4 regions of the Streptomyces sp. NPDC015345 genome follow, and region 2 is predicted to be linked to each of the others. Evidence: riboswitches for the same ligand, from Rfam matches in the RefSeq annotation. Region 2 holds a riboswitch; each other region holds the start of a gene.

Region 1 (5,122 bases), on a different contig from region 2:
TCGCGGGCGGCGAACTCCAGGATCGCGGCGACCTGTTCGCCCTGGTCGCGGGGGACGGCGGCGAGGTCCCAGCCCGCGTCGTCCATCGCCTGGACCAGCGCGCGGGCCTTGTCCTCGGCCTCGTCGGCGCTCACGCGCGTCGCCGCGGACTCGTCGAGGCCGAGCGCCTCGCGCAGGCCGGGCAGGGCGGAGGTGCCGCCCCAGATCTGGCGGGCGCGCAGGATCGCGAGGACGAGGTTGACGCGGTCGGCACCGGCCGGGGCGGTGCCGAGCACGTGCAGACCGTCGCGGATCTGCATGTCCTTGATCTCGCAGAGCCAGCCGTCGACGTGGAGGAGGAAGTCGTCGAAGCCGTCGTCGTCGGGGCGGTCCTCAAGGCCCAGGTCGTGGTCGAGCTTCGCGGCCTGGATGAGCGTCCAGATCTGCGCGCGGATCGCCGGCAGCTTCGCCGGGTCCATGGAGCTGATCTGCGCGTACTCGTCGAGGAGCTGCTCCAGGCGCGCGATGTCGCCGTAGGAGTCGGCGCGGGCCATCGGCGGCACGAGGTGGTCGATGAGCGTGGCGTGCACGCGGCGCTTGGCCTGGGTGCCCTCGCCCGGGTCGTTGACCAGGAAGGGGTAGATCAGCGGCAGGTCGCCGAGCGCGGCGTCGGGGCCGCAGGCCGCCGAGAGGCCCGCGTTCTTGCCGGGCAGCCACTCCAGGTTGCCGTGCTTGCCGAGGTGGACCATCGCGTCGGCCCCGAAGCCGCCGTCCGCCGCGGGGGCCGCGATCCAGCGGTACGCGGCCAAGTAGTGGTGCGAGGGCGGCAGATCCGGGTCGTGGTAGATCGCGATGGGGTTCTCGCCGAAGCCGCGCGGCGGCTGGATGAGGATGAGGAGGTTGCCGCGCCGCAGGGCGGCAAGCACGATGTCGCCCTCCGGGTCACCGCCGTCGCCGACCCGCGAACGGTCCAGGAACATCTCGCCGGGCGGCGGCCCCCAGTGCTGCTCGACCGAGTCCCGCAGCTCCTGCGGCAGCGTCGCGTACCAGCGCTTGTAGTCGGCGGCCGGGATGCGCACCGGGTTGGCGGCGAGCTGCTCCTCGGTGAGCCACTCCTGGTCGTGGCCGCCCGCGTCGATGAGCGCGCGGATCAGCTCGTCGCCGTCACCGGAGACGAGACCCGGGATGTCGGCCTCGGGGCCGAAGTCGTAGCCCTCGGCGCGCAGCCTGCGCAGCAGCGCGACGGCGGACGCCGGGGTGTCGAGGCCGACCGCGTTGCCGATCCGGGAGTGCTTGGTCGGGTACGCGGACAGGACGAGGGCCAGGCGCTTGTCGGCGGCCGGGATGTGCTTCAGGCGCGCGTGCCGTACGGCGATGCCGGCGACCCGCGCCGCGCGCTCGGCGTCGGCGACGTACGCCGGGAGCCCGTCCTCGTCGATCTCCTTGAACGAGAACGGGACGGTGATGAGCCGCCCGTCGAACTCCGGCACCGCGATCTGGCTCGCGGCGTCCAGCGGCGAGACGCCCTCGTCGTTCTCCTCCCAGGCCGAACGCGACCCGGTCAGGCACAGCGCCTGGAGGATCGGCACGTCGAGGCCGGTCAGCGCGCCCGCGTCCCACGACTCGTCGTCGCCGCCCGCGGAGGCCTCGGCGGGCTTGGTGCCACCGGCTGCGAGGACCGTCGTCACGATGGCGTCGGCGGGGCGCAGCGCGTCGATCAGCTCCGGCTCGGGGGCGCGCAGCGAGGCCACGTACAGCGGCATCGGGCGCCCGCCCGCGTCCTCGATCGCGCCGCACAGGTCGTCGATGAAGGCGGTGTTGCCGCTCATGTGGTGGGCGCGGTAGTAGAGCACCGCGACGGTCGGGCCGTCGATGTCGCGCGCCGTGCGCTCCAGCGGGCCCCAGGACGGCGCGGGCGCCGGCGGGTCGAAGCCGTGGCCGGTGAGGAGCACGGTGTCGGAGAGGAAGCGGGCCAGCTGCTCAAGGTTGGCGGGGCCGCCGTGCGCGAGGTAGGCGTGCGCCTCGGCGGCGATGCCGACCGGCACGGTGGAGGAGGCCATCAGCTGGGCGTCGGGCGCCTGTTCACCGGTGAGTACGACCACCGGCAGACCGCTGGCGATGAGCTGGTCCAGACCGTCCTGCCAGGCGCGGACGCCACCGAGGAGGCGTACGACGACGAGGTCGGCGCCCGCCAGGAGCGAGGGCAGCTCGGTGAGGTCCAGGCGGGACGGGTTGGCGAACCGGTAGTCGACCGGACCCCCCGCCGCGCGGGCGCTGAGCAGGTCGGTGTCGGAGGTCGACAGCAGCAGAAGCATGCGTGCGCAGGCCTTCCTCGGGGTGTCCGCGCCCCGGGTGGTCGTATGGACGGCAGGAGTTCCTGGCTCGCCCCACGGATGGGGCTCACAGTGGCGGGACCGCGCCGGATTCGCACCGGGCTTCCTCCCCCGGGTCCTGGCGGACCCACGCCGTCGCTGGCGTCGGCGGACCTGGCGGCCCGCCGCCTGCATAGTAAGTCCTGACCGCCGCCGATGGGGCGGCCACCTGCCGGGACGGCCCGTCTCGGGAGGCGACCGGCCGGAACGGCGTGGGTATGCTCGCCGCCATGCCGCCCACCCGAGCAACCTCCACGAACCAGGGCGAATCCCTCATACGTACCCCGGTCCGCGACCGGGGCGACGCCTGCCCCGGAGCGCTCCGACTGCACCGCGCCGACGACGGCGCACTGGCCCGACTCCGCGTGCCCGCAGGTGTATTGACGTCCCGTCAGGCGGCGATACTGGCAGACGTGGCGGAACGCCTCGCGGACGGCCACCTCAGCATCACCTCGCGCGGCAACATCGAGCTGCGCGGCCTCGGCGCGAGCTGCGGCACGGAACTCTCCGCGGTTCTCGCGGACGCGGGCCTGCTGCCCTCCGAACGCCACGAACGCGTCCGCAACATCGTGGCCTCGCCGCTCGCCACGCTCGACGGACTCGGCCACGCCGACGTGCAGTTGTGGGCCCGCGAGCTCGACGGACTGCTCTGCGCCGAGGAGTGGACGACGGCGCTCTCCGGCCGCTTCCTGTTCGTCCTGGACGACGGGCGAGGGGACGTGGCCGGGCTCGGCGGCGATGTGACCTTGATCGCAGAATCGGGCGGGGCGGGGTGTGTGTCCGGGGAGTCGTGCGGGGCGGAGTGCGTGCGCGGGGAGTCGGGCGGGGCAGCGGCCGTGTCCATGACTTCGGGCGGCACGGCATCCGCGGACCCGGGCGGCACGGCGCTCGTCCGCGTCGGTGACCGCGCCCTGCGGGTCTCCGCCGCCGCCGCCCCGCGTGCCGCTCTCGCCGCCGCCGGGGCCTTCCTCGCCGCCGCGCGCGACGCGGGCAACGGGGCGTGGCGGGTCCGGGAGCTGCCCGCGGGGCACCCCGTCGACCTCGCCGGGGCGCTGGCGCGGCAGGGCATCGACGCCGGACCGGCCGCCGCCCCCTTCGGCCCGCCCGGCGCCGCCCCGCACCTGCCCGGCGTCTGCGGCCGCGCGGTGGCTGTCGGCGCCCCCCTCGGCCGCGTGAGCGCCGCCCGGTGGCGGGCCCTGCTGCCCGCCCCGGCCGACGAACTGCGCGTCACTCCGTGGCGCGGCTTCGTGCTCCCCGGCTTCGAGGACGACGCGGCGGCCCGCGAAAGGCTGCGCGCGCTGGCCGACGCCGGTTTCATCGCCGACCCCCGCTCGCCCTGGCTCGGCGTCTCCGCCTGCACCGGCCGACCCGGCTGCGCCAAGTCCCTCGCCGACGTCCGCGCCGACGCCGTCCCCGGCGCCGGTGGCCTGCCCGTCCACTTCTCCGGCTGCGAGCGGCGGTGCGGGCACCCGCGCGGCGACTGGGTGGACGCCCTCGCCACCGGGGACGGGCGGTACGAGGTGACGGTGCGCACCGGCGGCACGGCGGCGCCAGTGAGCGGCGCGAACCTGACCGAGACGGTCACGAGGGCACGTACGACATCCGCAACCACCACAACAACGGCCACGAGATGAGCGAGAGCACAGTGTTCGACTACGAGAAGGACGGCGCGGCGATCTACCGCGAGTCCTTTGCCACCATCCGCGCGGAGGCGGACCTCGCGGGTCTGCCCGCCGACGTCAGCCAGGTCGCGGTGCGGATGATCCACGCCTGCGGGATGGTCGACCTCGTCCGCGACCTCGCCTTCAGCCCGCGCGTGGTGGCCGACGCCCGCAAGGCCCTTCGCGACGGCGCGCCGATCCTGTGCGACGCCAACATGGTCGCGAGCGGCGTCACGCGCAAGCGGCTGCCCGCCGACAACGACGTGATCTGCACGCTCACCGACCCCGCCGTCCCCGGCCTCGCGGCGCGGCTCGGCACCACCCGCAGCGCCGCCGCCATGGAGTTGTGGCGCGACCGCCTCGAAGGCTCCGTCGTCGCCATCGGCAACGCCCCCACCGCGCTCTTCCGCCTCCTGGAGATGATCGAGGAGGGCGCCCCACGCCCGGCCGCCGTCCTCGGCATCCCGGTCGGCTTCGTCGGCGCCGCCGAGTCCAAGGACGCGCTCGCCGAACACCGCTCGGGCCTTGAGTACCTGGTCGTACGGGGGCGTCGCGGCGGCAGCGCGATGGCCGCGGCGGCGATCAACGCGATTGCGAGCGAGGCCGAGTGAACACCCAGAACACCCAGGGGAAGCTGTACGGGGTCGGGCTCGGGCCCGGCGACCCCTCCCTGATGACCGTGCGCGCCGTCGAGGTCATCGCCGCCGCCGACGTGATCGCGTACCACTCGGCCCGGCACGGCCGCTCCATCGCCCGCCGGATCGCGGAGAAGCACCTGCGCACCGACCACATCGAGGAGCCGCTGGTCTACCCCGTCACCACGGAGACCACCGACCACCCCGGCGGCTACCGCGGCGCCCTCGACGACTTCTACGAGGAGGCAGCCGCCCGCCTCGCCGCCCACCTGGACGCCGGGCGCACCGTCGCCGTCCTCGCCGAGGGCGACCCGCTCTTCTACGGCTCCTACCAGCACATGCACAAGCGGCTCGCGCACCGCTACCCGACCGAGGTGATCCCCGGCGTCACCTCGGTGAGCGCGGCGGCGGCCCGCCTGGGCGAGCCCCTGGTGGAGGCCGAGGAGGTTCTCACGATCCTGCCGGGCACGCTGCC
Region 2 (5,122 bases):
CCTCGCCGTGCAGCTCCTGGAGCTGATCGGTCCGGGCCCGGGCGGCGAGCCCTCCGACGACCCCCTCGCGGAGCTGTTCGCCGAGGGTCCCAGCGAGCCGCCCGCCGATCCGGTGATGCAGCGCCTGCTCCCGGACGCGTACGGCGGCCCCGGCAGTGAGACCGGAGACGTCGGGCAGGAGGACGAACTGCGGGCCTATTCGGCCGAGTTCCGCCGCTTCACGGAGAATGACCTGCGGGCCAAGAAGCGGGACGACGCGCTGGTCGTGATCCGATCGCTCGACTCGCTGGCGTCCTCGGGCGAGGGCGGAACTGTCCTGAAACTGTCGTCGGAGGAGTCGCGGCACTGGCTCGGCGCCCTCAATGACCTCAGGCTCGCGATCGGCACCCGCCTGGAGGTCACCGACGAGGAGGACGCCGATCTGCTCTACCGGCTCCCCGACTCCGACCCCCGCAAGCCGATGGTGATGGCCTATCTCTGGTTGGGCGGACTACAGGAGACGCTGGTCGGGACGTTGCTGGACTGAAAACCGGTGCATATGACAGCGAAATTTGCCGCACTGGACACCTGCCGCCCCCGTAGCGAACTGTTCGCTCAACGAACGCTCAAATCCGGATAACGATCCCATCACTTCATTGCCCGCATTTGCCGCGCGAGGAGAACTTTGTCCGCTTCTCCCTGTGGCGTGTGTCACAGGTGGCTGATTCCCTCACTGTTGCCGTCGTGATAAATCTTCACGACCGCTCGTTGACGCCACCCATGTCATCGAGGGCGCTCTGGCCGGCAGACCGCCGGTAGCACTCCATACATATCCGGGGGGATCAGGACCTGATCCGCAGCCATCAACGCGATACGCGGGCGCGGATCAACATGGAGAAAGGCGTCACCATGACCTCAGTGCAGGTCGAAGAGCAGTACGACGGGCACGACGGCAATGGTGCCGTGCAGGCCGCGGGCGGCCCGTCCGGCGAGGGCGAGGGCTACCAGCGCGGTCTGGGAGCCCGGCAGATCCAGATGATCGCGATCGGCGGTGCCATCGGCACCGGCCTGTTCCTCGGCGCGGGCAAGGCCATCCACAAGGCCGGCCCCAGCCTCATCCTGGCGTACGCCATCGCGGGCCTCGTCATCTTCTTCATCATGCGGGCGCTCGGCGAGCTGCTCATGTACCGCCCCGTGTCGGGCTCCTTCTCGGAGTACGCGCGCGAATTCATGGGCCCGTTCTTCGGCTTCGTGACCGGCTGGACGTACTGGCTCTTCTGGGTCGTCACCGGCATCACCGAAGTCACCGCCGCCGCCCAGTACATGCAGTACTGGACACACGGATCCGTTCCACAATGGGCGTACGCGCTCGTCTTCACGGTCATCCTGTACGGCGCGAACCTCATCTCCGTGAAGCTCTTCGGCGAGCTGGAGTTCTGGTTCTCGATGGTCAAGGTCACCGCCATCATCGGCATGATCCTGATCTGTATCGGCATCCTCACCATCGGCTTCTCCGACGCCGGTGACACCGCGACCGTGGCCCACCTGTGGAACCAGGGCGGTTTCTTCCCCAACGGCATCGGCTCCACGCTGATGACGCTCCAGATCGTGATGTTCGCCTTCCTCGCCGTCGAACTGGTCGGTGTCACCGCGGGCGAGTCCAAGGACCCGAAGACCGTCCTGCCCAAGGCCATCAACACCGTGCCGTGGCGCATCGCCGTCTTCTACGTCGGCGCGCTGATCATGATCCTGTCGGTCGTCCCGTGGACCACCTTCAAGCCCGGCGTCTCGCCGTTCGTCGCCGCCTTCGAGGAGATGGGTCTCGGCGTCGGCGCCGCGATCGTGAACTTCGTGGTCCTCACCGCCGCGCTCTCCTCCTGCAACTCCGGCATGTACTCCACCGGCCGCATGCTGCGTGACCTGGCGCTCAACGGCCAGGGCCCGAAGTTCTTCACCAAGCTCACCAAGAACGGCCTGCCGCTGGTCGGCACCACGGTCTCCGCCGGGTTCATGATGTTCGGCGTCTGGATCAACTACCAGTGGCCGGGCGAGGCGTTCAACTACGTCGTCTCCTTCGCGACCATCTCCGGCATGTGGGCCTGGATCATGATCCTGGCCTGCCAGATCCGCTACCGCCGCAAGGCCGACCGCGGCGAGCTGCCGCAGTCCACCTTCCGGGCCCCGGGCGCCCCGTACACCAGCTGGTTCGCGCTGCTCTTCATCGGCATGGTCATCGTGATGATGGGCGTCGACAAGGACGCGCGGATCTCCCTGTACGCCGCTCCGGTCTGGGCCGCGATCCTCGGCGTCTCCTACCTGGTCCTCAAGAGCCGCAACCCGCAGGCGGCGGCCTTCAACAAGCGGAAGATCGGCCTCCGCGAGGAGGCCTCCGGCGACCGCCTCTCCAAGGACTGACCGGCTCCCCAAGGCCTCTGTCCAGCATTCGGGCCCGCCCGTACCACACTTCGGTACGGCGCGGGCCCTCTGCTTATCCTGGCGCCATGCTGACCATCACCCAGGCCCTCCACGACCAGATCGTCGCGCACGCGCGCCAGGACCACCCCGACGAGGCGTGCGGCGTGGTCGCGGGTCCGGCGGGCACCGGCCGCCCCGAGCGCTTCATCCCGATGCTCAACGCCGCGCGCTCGCCCACGTTCTACGAGTTCGACTCGGGTGACCTGCTCAAGCTCTACCGCGAGATGGACGACCGCGACGAGGAGCCCGTGGTCATCTACCACTCGCACACCGCGACCGAGGCGTACCCCTCCCGCACCGACATCACGTACGCCAACGAACCCGGCGCCCACTACGTCCTGGTCTCCACCGCGGACACCGACGACGCGGGCCCCTTCCAGTTCCGCTCGTACCGGATCGTGGACGGGGAGGTCACCGAGGAAGAGGTAAAGGTCGTACAGGCATACTGATCTTTACCCACGAGGGCGGCAGGACCCAGGAAGCCGGTGCGAACCCGGCACGGTCCCGCCACTGTGACCCCGCCCCCCACCCGGCGGGGGAGTCAGGTACTGACCTGCCGCCTTCCTCCACGCAACGCAGGGGACGCGGAAATCCCCTGGAGGAGGCAGTACGTCATGTCCCGCGCCCTTCGCGTGCTCACCGCCGCGGCCCTGCTCGTCCCGCTCGCCGCGTGCTCCACCTCGTCCGGCGACAGCTCGGGCAAGCCCGCCGCCAAGGCCCCCGGCTTCCCGTACACCGTCACCAACTGCGGTGTGAGGACGACGTACGACGCACCGCCCGAGCGCGCCGTCACCATGAACCAGCACGCCACCGAAGTGATGCTGGAACTCGGCCTCAAGGACCGCCTGGCGGGCACCGCCTACCTCGACGACAAGGTCCTGCCGAAGTACGAGAAGGCGTACGAATCCCTCCCCGTGCTCGCCGAGGAGTACCCCTCCTACGAGAAGCTGCTCTCCGCCGACCCCGACTTCGTCTACGGCGGCTACGCCAGCGCCTTCCTCGCCGGCGACGGCCGCAGCCGCTCCGCGCTCGCCAAGTCCGGGATCAAGAGCCGCCTCAACGTCGAGGGCTGCGCGAAGCGGGCGGTCACCATGGACGACGTGTACCGCGAGGTGCGGGAGGTCGGTGCCACCTTCGGGGTGCGTGAGCGCGCCGAGAAGTGGGTGAGCGGGGCGAAGCGCGAACTGGCCGCCACCGCGAAGAAGTCGAAGAACTCGCAGAACTCGAAGAATTCGCAGAGCGGGAAGCCGGTCTCCGTCTTCGTCTACGACAGCGGTGACAAGACCGCGTTCACGGCGGGCGGCCGCGGCATCGGCAACGACATCATCGAGCGGGCGGGCGGCCGCAACGTCTTCGCCGACGTCGACAAGGCCTTCAGCGACGCGTCCTGGGAGAAGGTCGTCGAGCGCCGCCCCGAGGCCATCCTCATCCTCGACTACGGCGCCACGACCGTCGCCCAGAAGAAGAAGCGCCTCCTCGACGACCCGGCCCTCGCGGACGTCCCCGCCGTCAAGCACGAGCGCTTCGCGGTGCTGCGGCTGTCGGACGTGGTCACGGGGGTACGAGCGCCGGAGGCGGTGAGGAAGCTGGCGGGCCAGCTGTGAGCGCCCTGGAGATCCGGCCCGGGGGCGGCACATCCCAGCCCGTCCGGCGTTTGAGGACGAGCCCGGAGGGCGATCGGCGGGGGTCGAAGGGGCGGCGCCTCTTGATCCTGACGGCACTCACCGCGGCCCTCGCGGCAGCGACCGTCGCCGGCCTCGCCCTGGGCTCCGTACGCATCCCGCCGAGCCAGGTCCTGGACATCCTCACCGGCGGTGCGGAACCCTCTCCGTTCCGCACGATCGTGCTGGACGTCCGCCTGCCCCGAGTCCTGCTCGGCGCGGCCGTCGGCGCCGGCCTCGCGGTCATCGGCACCGTCCTCCAGGCACTGGTACGCAACCCCCTCGCCGACCCCTTCCTCCTCGGCGTCTCCTCGGGCGCCTCCGTCGGCGCCGTCAGCGCGATCGTCCTCGGCGGTGTCTTCGGCCTGGGCGCCGCCCTCAGCACCGCCGTCACCATCCCCGCGGCCTCCTTCGCGGGCGCGCTGCTCGCGCTCGTCCTCGTCTACGCCCTGGCCCGAAGCGGTGGCGGAGGCTTCGCCACCGGGCGGCTGATCCTCGCCGGCGTCGCCGTCTCGTACGTGCTCACCGCCCTGACCAGCCTCATCCTCGTCACCGCCGACAGCGCCGACCACCTCAAGGAAGTCCTGTACTGGACGCTCGGCGGCCTCGGCGGCGCCCGCTGGGACATGCTCGCCCTGCCCTGCGCCGTCCTGGCCGTGGGCACCGCCTTCCTGGTGGCGCTGGCCCGCCCGCTGGACCTGCTGCTCGTCGGCGAGGAGGGCGCCACCGTCCTCGGCCTGGACACCGCCCGCTTCCGCGCCGCCGTCTTCGTCCTCGCCTCGCTCCTGACCGGCGTCCTCGTCGCGTACAGCGGGGCCATCGGCTTCGTCGGCCTGATGGTGCCGCACGCCGCCCGCATGCTGGTCGGCGCCGCCCACCGCACCCTGCTCCCGGTGGTGGCGCTGATGGGTGCGGTCTTCCTGGTCGCCGCCGACCTCGCCGCACGCACGCTCGCGGCGCCCCAGGACATCCCGGTCGGCGTCCTCACCGCCCTCACCGGCGGCCCG
Region 3 (5,122 bases), on a different contig from region 2:
GACCAGCTCACCGTCCGGGAGATCCGCCACCGGCTCGCCCGCGCGATCTGCCACGGCGGCGCCAGATCCGCCAGGCGTACCGCGAGGGCCCATGTGTGACCGAGTCCTGTTCGCCTACGAAGTGGTGCGGTACAGGGCAGCCAGCCATCACGCCCCCTGCCGGCCGCGGGTATACGGGTCACCCAGTTGTGACGGCGAAGGGCCCGTTGTCTGCGAAGACGCGCTTGGCGAAGTTCTCGCCGATGCGGCGGTGGCCTTCGGGGCTGGGGTGGATCGCGTCCGGCAGGGGGAACTCGTCGTGGTCGCTCTCGCCGTAGAGGTCAAGTCCGTTGAGGTAGTGGAGGTTGGGGTCTTCGGTGGACCGCTGCTTGACGATGTCGGCCAGGACGTCGCGGACGATCGTGAGCGTCAGCCGTCCGGCGGCGGTCTCGGCCGGATCGCCGGTGGCCTTGAACTTCAGGGTTCCATCGGAGAGGTCCGGCATGAGAGGTCCGGGGGTGTTCTCGTGGGTCGGACACAGGACAGGGGAGACCAGGAGCAGGGGGGTTGTGGGGTGGCCCTCGCGGATGGTGTCGAGGAAACCGTGGATGGCGGGGGCGAAGGCGCGCAGGCGCATGGCGTCGCTGTTGACGACGTTGATACCGAGCTTGAGGCTGATCAGGTCCGCGGGGGTGTCGCGGATCGCGCGGGCGGTGAACGGGTCGACCAGTGCGCTGCCACCAAATCCAAGGTTGATCAGCTCCACATCGCCTGCGGAGGCGGCCAGGGCGGGCCAGATGGTGCTGGGGAAGACGGCGTTGGATCCGTGGCTGATGGAGCTGCCGTGATGCAGCCACACCCGGCGCCCGGTCTTCGGGGCCGGCTCGACGGGGGCGTCGGTGCGCAGGGCGATGACCTCGGTGATCTCCGCGTGCGGGAGCCAGATCTCGATGTCCTTCTCGCCGACGGGGAGGTCGGTGAAGTGGGCGGTGCCGACGGGGCCCGGGGTGAATTCCGCGGTCTGGGTCCGCATGTCGGTGACGGTGCGCAGATTCCCGCCGTCCACAGTGGCCTGGGCGGTGAGGCGGCCGTCGACCAAGAGGTCGTAGACGCCGTCCGGCGGAGGCGGGAAGCCCCGGTAGGCGCGTTTGGTCGGCAGGGTGTCCAGGTGGATGGTGGTGGCGCTGGTACGGAACGCCAGCCGGACACCGGAGGGCTGGACCTCGGCCACGGCAAGCAGGTCGTCGGGGATCTGGCGGCGCGCCCAGGCGGGCAGCCTGTGCGGTAGCAGGCCGTGGGCGGTTTCTTCCACGTCGAGGTGTCCGCGCAGGAAGTCGGCGGTGAGGGGGGTGGTGATCAGGTTCTGTTCGATGCTCATTGCCTCAAAGCCTTCTCATTCAGGGGTGGGTGCCTGGGCCGGCATGGGTAAGCCGGCCCAGGTGACGCAGCCGGTCAGGGGGTGGTGGTCCGGCTCCGCAACGCGGCGTCGAGGCAGTCCAGGGCCCAGGCCCAGGACTGCTGCGCGGCGATGTCGGTGTGGTCGAAGGCACCGGCTGCCTCCAGGGAGGCGTAGCCGTGGAAGACACTGCCCAGCATGCGGACCGCGTGCGTCTGGTCCGGCTCGGCCAGGTCGTAGCCGCGCAGGATCGCCCGTGTCATCTGCGCGTGCCGGACGCCGGCGCTGGCCGCGGCGGTCTGCGGGTCGAGCCGGTACCGCGCTGCTTCATACCGGCCGGGGTGCACCCGGGCGTAGTCCCGGTAGGCGTTCGCGAAGGCCGTTAGGGCGTCCTTGCCCGCGCGTCCGGCCACGGCGTCGCCGACCCGGTCGGCGAGTTCCTCCAGCGCGAACAGCGCAATCCGGGTCTTGAGCTCGTGGGAGTTCTTCACATGCGCGTACAGGCTCGCCGGCTTCACGTCGAAACGCCGGGCGAGCGCGGACAGGGTCACCTGATCGAAACCGACCTCATCGGCGAGTTCCGCTCCAGCGAGCGTCAGCCGCTCCGGGTTCAGTCCTGCCCGAACCATAACCATCACCTACCTCAGGTATGCCTATGGCCAATATAGATACACCTACAAGCTGTAGGCAAATGTTGTACCTCTTTAGACGTCGGCCAGCACACCGCCCTGTGGCTCCTTGAGGTTCACGGAAAGATCGTCGAGTGGGTCTGGTGCTGCGCGTATCCAAGTGATCTGACGGATGCCCGCTGGGAGCTGATCGAGCCGGTGCTGTCCGCCTGGCGCTTCGAACGTCACGGCCGCGCCCTGGACTTCGGCCGCCGCCACGGCATGAGCTGCGCGAGATCATGAACGCGATCCTCCATGTGGACCGCACCGGCTGCCAGTGGGTCTGTCCCCCACACGACTTCCCGCCGCACCAGAGCGTCTACGGCTACTTCGCCAAGTGGCAGAAGGACGGCGTCTCGCCCAGCCCAACGGCCTGCTACGCGAACTGGTCCGCCAGCAGGAGGGCAGGAACCGCCACCCGTCCGCTACGGACGTCGACCGCGGCAGGGAGCTGGGCTGTGCTCACCCGATGAGGCCGCTGCGGCGAGAATCCGGCGCTCCACGCGGAAGGGGCGGGAGGCGAAGTGACGCCTCCCGCCCCTTCGGCTCGCCCTCGCCCCCTGACAGCCGAGGTGTCTCATTTTCACGATCCGGATCGTGGACAACAGCCACCACGCCCTGGACGGTGCCCTTAAGGTGGCGCGTGCAGCTGGTTCGCCCCGTCCGCCAGGCGGGAGGCGTCGTAAGAGGGAACCCGGTGGGAATCCGGGACTGCCCCGCAGCGGTGAGCGGGAACGACCGCCGTCATACGCACTGGGTCCGAGTACCTGACCCGGGAAGCGACGGCCAGTAGGTGCCCTCCCCCAAGGAGGACGTGCCCGCGAGTCCGAAGACCTGCCCGTTGCCCGCACGCGGACGATTCCGCGCGCGGATATTCCGGTGACCTCGAGGGCGGGTCGGCGAACACAACCAGGCGGACGACCGCGCCGCGCCGCGCGCTCGCCCCTGGCGGTCTTTCGCCCCTTCGCGCTCTCGTCCCGTCCCCGGGATCTCAGGGATTCATCTCGCGAAGGAGATCTCCGTGACCACGAAGTCAGCAGCCACGGCAGCGCGGGCCACCGTGTACGGCTACCCCCGTCAAGGGCAGAAGCGGGAGCTCAAGAAGGCGATCGAGGGGTACTGGAAGGGCCGCGTCACCGCCGACGCCCTCCACTCCACCGCCGCCGAACTGCGCCGAACCCACTGGCAGCACCTCTCCGGCGCCGGCCTCCACGAGGTGCCGACCGGCGACTTCTCGTACTACGACCACGTCCTCGACACCACCGTCATGGTCGGCGCCGTTCCCGAGCGCCACCGCGCCGCCGTCGAGGCGGACGCCCTCGACGGGTACTTCGCGATGGCGCGGGGCACCCAGGACGTGGCGCCGCTGGAGATGACCAAGTGGTTCGACACCAACTACCACTACCTGGTGCCCGAGCTCGGCCCCGACACCGTCTTCACGGCTGACGCGCGCAAGCAGGTCGCGGAACTCAAGGAAGCCCTCGCTCTCGGGCTCAGCGCACGGCCGGTGCTCGTCGGTCCCGTCACCTACCTCCTGCTCGCCAAGCCGGCCCCGGGCGTGGCCGCGGACTTCGACCCGCTCACCCTGCTGGACCGGCTGCTGCCGGTGTACACCGAGGTGCTGGCCGACCTGCGGGCCGCCGGGGCGGAATGGGTCCAGCTCGACGAGCCGACGCTGGTCCAGGACCGTACCCCCGCCGAACTGAACGCGGCCACCCGCGCCTACCGCGACCTCGGCGGTCTCGCCGACCGGCCGAAGCTGCTCGTCGCCACCTACTTCGACCGCCTCGGCGAGGCACTGCCCGTCCTCGCCAAGGCACCCGTCGAAGGACTGGCGCTCGACTTCACCGGCCCCGCCGCCGCCAACCTGGAAGCGCTGGCCGCCGCCGGCGGTCTCCCCGGCAAGCGGCTCGTCGCCGGCGTGGTCGACGGGCGCAACATCTGGAGCAACGACCTGGAGAAGTCCCTGTCCACGCTCGGCACTCTGCTCGGCCTCGCCGACCGCGTCGACGTCTCCGCCTCCTGCTCCCTCCTCCACGTGCCGCTCGACGCGGCGGCCGAGAAGGACATCGACCCGCACATCCTGCGCTGGCTCGCCTTCGCCCGGCAGAAGACGGCGGAGATCGTCACCCTGGCCGCGGGCCTGTCCCAGGGCACCGATGCCATCACCGGCCGCCTCACTGCCAACCGGGCCGTCCTCGCCTCCCGGGCCAACTCCCCCATCACCCGCGACCCCGCCGTCCGCTCCCGCGCCGCCGCGGTGTCCGACGCGGACGCCCGCCGGTCCCAGCCGTACGCCGGACGGGCCGCCGCCCAGCGGTCCCGCCTCGGCCTGCCGCTCCTGCCGACCACCACCATCGGGTCCTTCCCGCAGACCACCGAACTGCGCGCTGCCCGCGCCGACTTGCGTGCTGCTGTGATCGACGCGGCCGGCTACGAGGAGCGAATCAAGGCGGAGATCCAAGAAGTGATCTCGTACCAGGAGAAGGCTGGCCTCGACGTCCTCGTCCACGGCGAGCCCGAACGCAACGACATGGTCCAGTACTTCGCCGAACAGCTCACCGGCTACCTCGCCACGCAGCACGGCTGGGTCCAGTCGTACGGAACCCGCTACGTCCGGCCGCCGATCCTCGCCGGCGACATCTCCCGCCCCGAGGCGATGACGGTGCGCTGGACGACGTACGCCCAGTCCCTGACCTCCAGGCCCGTCAAGGGCATGCTCACCGGGCCCGTCACCATGCTCGCCTGGTCCTTCGTCCGCGACGACCAGCCGCTCGGTGAGACCGCCCGCCAAGTCGCCCTCGCCCTGCGCGACGAGGTGGCCGACCTGGAGGCGGCGGGCACGGCCGTCATCCAGGTCGACGAGCCCGCCCTGCGGGAAACGCTGCCGCTCCGCGCCGCCGACCACCCGGCCTACCTCGCCTGGGCGACGGAGGCGTTCCGTCTCACGACCGGTGGCGTACGCCCGGACACCCAGATCCACACCCACATGTGCTACGCCGAGTTCGGCGACATCGTCCAGGCCATCGACGACCTCGACGCCGACGTCATCAGCCTGGAGGCCGCCCGCTCCCACATG
Region 4 (5,122 bases), on a different contig from region 2:
CGGCAGCGGGCTCGCCGGAAACCTACTGGCGGCGGTCACCGAGGGCGCCCCCGAGGGCCGCTCCTGGCTGCTCACCTCGGTCCAGGCACCACAGGCCATGGCCTTCTACCGCCGCCAGGGCTGGGTCCAGGCCACCCATCCCTCCCCCGGCGGCAAGGGCATCGTCGTCTTCATCGGCCCGCGCCATCCCGCCCGCGGGCTCGCCCCGCTGCCTCTCTGACCCGCAGCGCTGTCCGCCGTTCACGGAGCCGTGCGGCGGCGCGGTGGGGCAAAGGCGGACAGGTCCAGGATCTCCGGTCGGGGAGCGACGCCGGGGCCGCCTGCCCGTACCCAGGCGGTGATGTCCTCCGTCGCGGCCGGGTCGTTGACCAGGCCGAGCCACAGTCATGAGACCAACCGGTCACCCATATGCGGGCGGTCGTGCTCGCGGGCCGCACCAGACCGGCAGCGCCGTGGATCACTCGGGCTCGTGAGCGTGCGGGCTCGTCGAGGCCGGCTCGGCCGGCCGTTCCCGGCCCCCGTCATGGCCGGACGCCACCACGATGAGCAGACCCACCACCACCGCCCCGGCGGCTACCCGTCCGGCGGCACGCACAGCCCGGCCCAGCAGTGAGACGCCCTCGCGGCGTCTCAGTGGGCCCAGTTGCTCGGACCGCCGGGCGGGCCGCAGCAGGCGCAGCAACAGCAAGGCGGCGACGGGGAGTTGCAGTAGCCACAGAACGGTGCGCGGCCACTCGCCGTACCAGACGTTGGTGCCGTACAACAGGGTGTGCCACACGCTCAGCACGTACACGACGATCACGAAACGGTGCAATCGCCGCCAGGTGTTCGCGCCGATGCGGTGCCGAACGTAGAACAGCAGCCCGAGCGGGACGGCCAGGTAGAGGGCCCCCTGGCCGATGGGGATGGCGATCTGGCCGGTGCCGGAGTCGTACCAGCCGGGCACGAACGTGTCCGCGAATCCCGCCCACAGCCGTTCGGCCCAAGCCAGCCGGGCCTCGTAGCGTACGAGTTCGGCCGCGAACATCAGCGCGTGGGCGAACATCAGGGCCATCGCGGTCAGGCTCGTGGTGCGGTGCCAGCGTTCCAGGACCTGCCGGGAGACCGGTGGCCGGGCGGGGCGTGGCCCGGACAGCAGCAGACCGAGCATGACCGTGCCCCAGGCCCACAGCAGGCCCGACCAGCCGAATGCCTGGCTGAGCAGGTACATCCAGTACGTGGCCGGGTCGTCCATGAACGGCATGACCGCGACCGTCGCCGAGTCACCCGACTCCATGCGCACGTACAGGAACGCGAAGACGGCCACCGTCACCAGGACCGCGGCACCCGCGTCGGGCAGCGCGGCCCGCAGATCGGCGCGCAGGGAGACGCGGTCAGCCGGACGCCGGTCGCGAGAGGGCGGCTCGATCGCGCCGTCGTCTCCCGGCGTCATTTCTCGCAGCATCCTGAGCCTTCCGGGGCGCGGGACACCGACGGGCGGTGTGCAGTGTCATGGGAGAACCAAGTGTGGCCCAGGTGACCGAAGTTACGGAGTCCACATCCGGCCAGAGCATCTTCTGCGGACGATTGGCTGCCATGGATTCGGATGCCGTCCCGTGTACCGTCACATTCGGACAACCGGGGGTGTGCCCCTGCCGCGGTGGCGTGAGCCGCCCTACGCTGATGCGCGCAGTCGGTTCGCGCCTCCTGTCCGACCGGGCACTCGGCGGCGCGACGCAAGAGGGAACCCGGTGGAAATCCGGGACTGTCCCGCAGCGGTGAGTGGGAACGAAAGCCGTCAACAGCACTGGGCCCATGTCTGAATGGGGCCGGGGAAGCGATGGCCGGTAGGTGCCCGCCGGATCTCCGGTGAGCCGGCCCACGAGTCCGAAGACCTGCCACTGCGCCCGCGCCTGACACGCGGGTTGTGCACGGTGACCTCGAGGACTGGGTTGGCGGTACGGACGGCTGTGCGGCGTTTGCTGCGCCACGCCTCCTTCCCGTCCTCATTCGGGGATTCGGGACCAGGAGGAGCACATGTCCGTGACCACGCGAGCTCCCGTCATCCGTGCCAGATGCCGGTCGGCCTGCCCTTCGGCGGACCGGACGGGACGATGCTGACACCCGCCCGGGAGTCCGGCGAGACGCGGCAGCAGCCGGGACGCACCGTGTCCGGCGTCTGCCACGGCACCCTGGGCGAGCTCTGTCAGGGCCCGCTGCGGACGGCGACTTCCACCGCCGACATCGTGGCGACACCACGCTGTCTGTTCCGGCTCTTCGCCCTGCCGTACGACACGGGCGTGGTGCTCGGAATCCTGACGGGGATCGAGCGGGCCGACGGTGTCTTTCTCGGCGAGTTCGCGCTGTACCTCAGCGGCCGACACCGTGTGATCCGGCGGCTGGGCACGGACATCGGCTTCCACACCGCATACATCACCGGGCCCGGGACGGTGGACACCACCACCGTCACCGACCTTCTCCTTGAGCAATACCGGCGGCACGGGGAGGAGTACGAGCGCTGCCGGACGGATCCGTTCAAAGGCTTCGCCTCCGGCCACTCGGCCAGCGCCGCCCTGTCGCAGAACGTGCTGCCCAAGGCGACGTTCGACAGCATGCTCGCCCACCGCGAGCGGTTCGTCGCCGACGGCACCTTCGTCGCCCACACGGGCTGCCTGATCGGCTGCCTCTTCCCCAACCGCCCCGGCTCCGACGTCGAGTCGGACCTGTCCGCCTACCTCCACTCGCTCGGCCACCAGTGTTCCTTCGCCCAAGGAGGTTACGGGTGATTCACCCCCACATCGCCGATGCCCTGAAAATCCCCGACCTCGTCCGGCTCACCGACGGTCTCGTCCTGATCCGGTTCGAGTCGATGAAGATCTACTCGGCGCTCGCCGCCGTCCGCCACCTCCTGGAGCGGGGCACGGTCCGCCCGGGACAGACCCTGATCGACAGCTCCAGCGGCATCTACGCCTACGCCCTGGCACTGGCCTGCCACCGCTACGACATGCGCTGCCACATCGTCGCGTCCACCACCGTCGATACCACCACGCGCGCCCAGCTGGAGATTCTCGGCGCCACCGTGGAACAGGTCAGGCCCTCGGAGAACCTGCAGCTGGACCAGGAGTTACGCGTGCGGCGCGTGCGGGAGATCCTGGCCGAACACCCGGGCTGCCACTGGATGCGCCAATACCACGACGACATCCACTACCTCGGCTACCACGAGGTCGCCGACCGGATCACGACCGCGTTTCCCCAGGCCGCGCTGACCGTCGTGGGAGGCGTGGGCTCCGGGGCCTCGACGGGCGGCCTCGTGGAGCGCCTGCGCGCCACGGACCCCTCGGTGAGGCTGGTCGGCGTGCAGCCCTTCGGGAGCGTCACCTTCGGCAGCCAGGACCACCAGGACCCCGAGGCGATCATCGCCGGCATCGGGTCGTCGATCGTCTTCGACAACGTCCGCCACCACCTCTACGACGCCCTCCACTGGCTGGACTTCACCCACGCCATGTCCGGCACGATCGCCCTGCTGCGCGAGCACGCCGTCTTCGCGGGGCTGTCCACCGGCGCGGGATACCTGGCAGCCACGCACGAGGCGCGCCGCCACCCCGACCGGCTGCACCTGGTGATCGGCGCCGACACCGGACACCGCTACGCCGAGCGCGTCTTCGCCCGGCACGCGGAGGCCCTGGACCCCGCCGCCTTGAAACCCGTCGAAGTATCCGGACCCGAGGAGATGACGATGCCTTGGTCCACGATGTCCTGGCGACGCGCTGTCTGCCCGGCGGACTGGAAGGAGCGAGCGGCATGAGCGTCGTCTGCCTGGAGTCCCTCACCTTCGGAATCGGACATCTGGTAAGCGCCGCCGACGCGTTCGGCGAGCGACTGGTACTGCTCACCCGCGACCCGTCGTACTACACCTACGAGCTGGAGCGGCTTTCGCCGGATGCCCTCGACGTCGTGGAGGTCGACACCTTCGACGTGGAACACGTGGCGGACCTGCTGCACCGGACTCCCGGGCTGCGCGGTCTGATCAGCTCCACCGACACCTGGACGCTCGTCGGCGCCGAACTCTCGGAACGGCTGGGTCTGCCCGGCCTTGATCCTGCCGTCCTGCGGCTGACCCGGGACAAGGCGGCCGTACGCAACCGGCTGTACGAGGCCGGGCTGACGCGCGGACGAGCGGTGGGCGTCACGGAACACGGGGAGGAGTTGGTGCTCAAGGAGGTCGGTCTGCCCGCCGTCCTGAAGGACACGGCGGGCACCGGAAGTCAGAACGTCTGGCTGGTCCGCGACGAGCCGGAACTGGTGGCGGCCCTGGACGAGGCGACCGGGCGGGAGCTGAAGGGACGGCTGTTCGCGGAGCCGTACTTCAGCGGACCGGTATACAGCGCCGAGACCCTCACCTGGGCGGGCCGGACCCGGCTGCTGGGCGTCTCCAGCCGGCTCATGTCACCGGAGCCGTACTTCCGGGAGGAGATCACCGCGTTCCCCGTGGCCTTCCCAGAGGCGCGGCGGCACATCCTGGAGCGATGGCTCGATGAGGTGCTGGCGGCGATCGGCTACACCGACCGCTTCGCGCACGTGGAGTTCGTCCTGACCACCGGCGGCCCGGAGGTCGTCGAGATCAACCCCCGGATCGGTGGCGCCCTGGTCGGCGAGGGCATGTGCCGGGCGCTGGGTGTCAACGTGTACGAGGCGATGATCGAGACGGCGCTGGGCCGCCGTCCCCGGCTGATGGACGCGGACCTGCCCGGCGGTCCGGCCGTCGCCTTCGTGCTGGGCTACCCGGCCGCGCCCGGGGTGTTCACCGGCGTCGCCGGGCTGGACCGGCTGGCGGACATGCCGGGGTCTCCGGCCTGGTACCCGGTCACCTCTGTCGGCGACCCTATCGAACACCTGGCCGACAGCCGCGGTTACGCGGGCATCGTCTGCGCGGAGGCCGAGACCGCCGAACTGGCCACGCACCACGCGGTGGCCGCCGCCAACGCCGTACGGGTGCTCACCGAGCCGCTTCCGCCGACCGACGCCCCCGACCGCGAGGCGTCCGGTGGGTGAACGCGTATCAGGCGGGGAAGGCTTGCGGGCCGCGCTGTTCCCGCTCGACGGACCGCTGCGTTTCCTGCTGCTCAGCTCGTTCCTGATCCCA

What was found. Region 2 has a riboswitch for cobalamin ahead of ACF062_RS05855 (ABC transporter substrate-binding protein). Riboswitches for the same ligand answer to the same signal wherever they lie in the genome.
Region 1: another riboswitch for cobalamin. It lies ahead of cobN (cobaltochelatase subunit CobN); the one in region 2 lies ahead of ACF062_RS05855 (ABC transporter substrate-binding protein).
Region 3: another riboswitch for cobalamin. It lies ahead of metE (5-methyltetrahydropteroyltriglutamate--homocysteine S-methyltransferase); the one in region 2 lies ahead of ACF062_RS05855 (ABC transporter substrate-binding protein).
Region 4: another riboswitch for cobalamin. It lies ahead of ACF062_RS26800 (hypothetical protein); the one in region 2 lies ahead of ACF062_RS05855 (ABC transporter substrate-binding protein).

Annotation. Positions count from the first base shown of each region.
Region 1 covers NZ_JBIBTX010000002.1:278,379-283,500, forward strand. Annotated here, with positions in the region: gene cobN (cobaltochelatase subunit CobN) at 1-2,294, opposite strand, end outside; cobalamin riboswitch at 2,331-2,450, opposite strand; gene ACF062_RS07630 (cobalamin biosynthesis protein CobG) at 2,570-3,985, shown strand; gene ACF062_RS07635 (precorrin-8X methylmutase) at 3,997-4,623, shown strand; gene ACF062_RS07640 (precorrin-2 C(20)-methyltransferase) at 4,620-5,122, shown strand, end outside.
Region 2 covers NZ_JBIBTX010000001.1:1,293,606-1,298,727, reverse strand. Annotated here, with positions in the region: gene ACF062_RS05870 (DUF2017 domain-containing protein) at 1-526, shown strand, start outside; gene ACF062_RS05865 (amino acid permease) at 889-2,394, shown strand; gene ACF062_RS05860 (Mov34/MPN/PAD-1 family protein) at 2,481-2,903, shown strand; cobalamin riboswitch at 2,876-3,026, shown strand; gene ACF062_RS05855 (ABC transporter substrate-binding protein) at 3,069-4,058, shown strand; gene ACF062_RS05850 (FecCD family ABC transporter permease) at 4,166-5,122, shown strand, end outside.
Region 3 covers NZ_JBIBTX010000006.1:622,815-627,936, reverse strand. Annotated here, with positions in the region: gene ACF062_RS26835 (GDSL-type esterase/lipase family protein) at 179-1,357, opposite strand; gene ACF062_RS26830 (TetR/AcrR family transcriptional regulator) at 1,432-2,004, opposite strand; partial or broken gene ACF062_RS26825 (transposase) at 2,131-2,482, shown strand; cobalamin riboswitch at 2,727-2,879, shown strand; gene metE (5-methyltetrahydropteroyltriglutamate--homocysteine S-methyltransferase) at 3,065-5,122, shown strand, end outside.
Region 4 covers NZ_JBIBTX010000006.1:616,987-622,108, reverse strand. Annotated here, with positions in the region: gene ACF062_RS26815 (GNAT family N-acetyltransferase) at 1-220, shown strand, start outside; partial or broken gene ACF062_RS26810 ((2Fe-2S) ferredoxin domain-containing protein) at 241-384, opposite strand; gene ACF062_RS26805 (ferric reductase-like transmembrane domain-containing protein) at 458-1,444, opposite strand; cobalamin riboswitch at 1,718-1,876, shown strand; gene ACF062_RS26800 (hypothetical protein) at 2,055-2,765, shown strand; gene ACF062_RS26795 (cysteine synthase family protein) at 2,762-3,784, shown strand; gene ACF062_RS26790 (ATP-grasp domain-containing protein) at 3,781-5,031, shown strand; gene ACF062_RS26785 (MFS transporter) at 5,054-5,122, shown strand, end outside.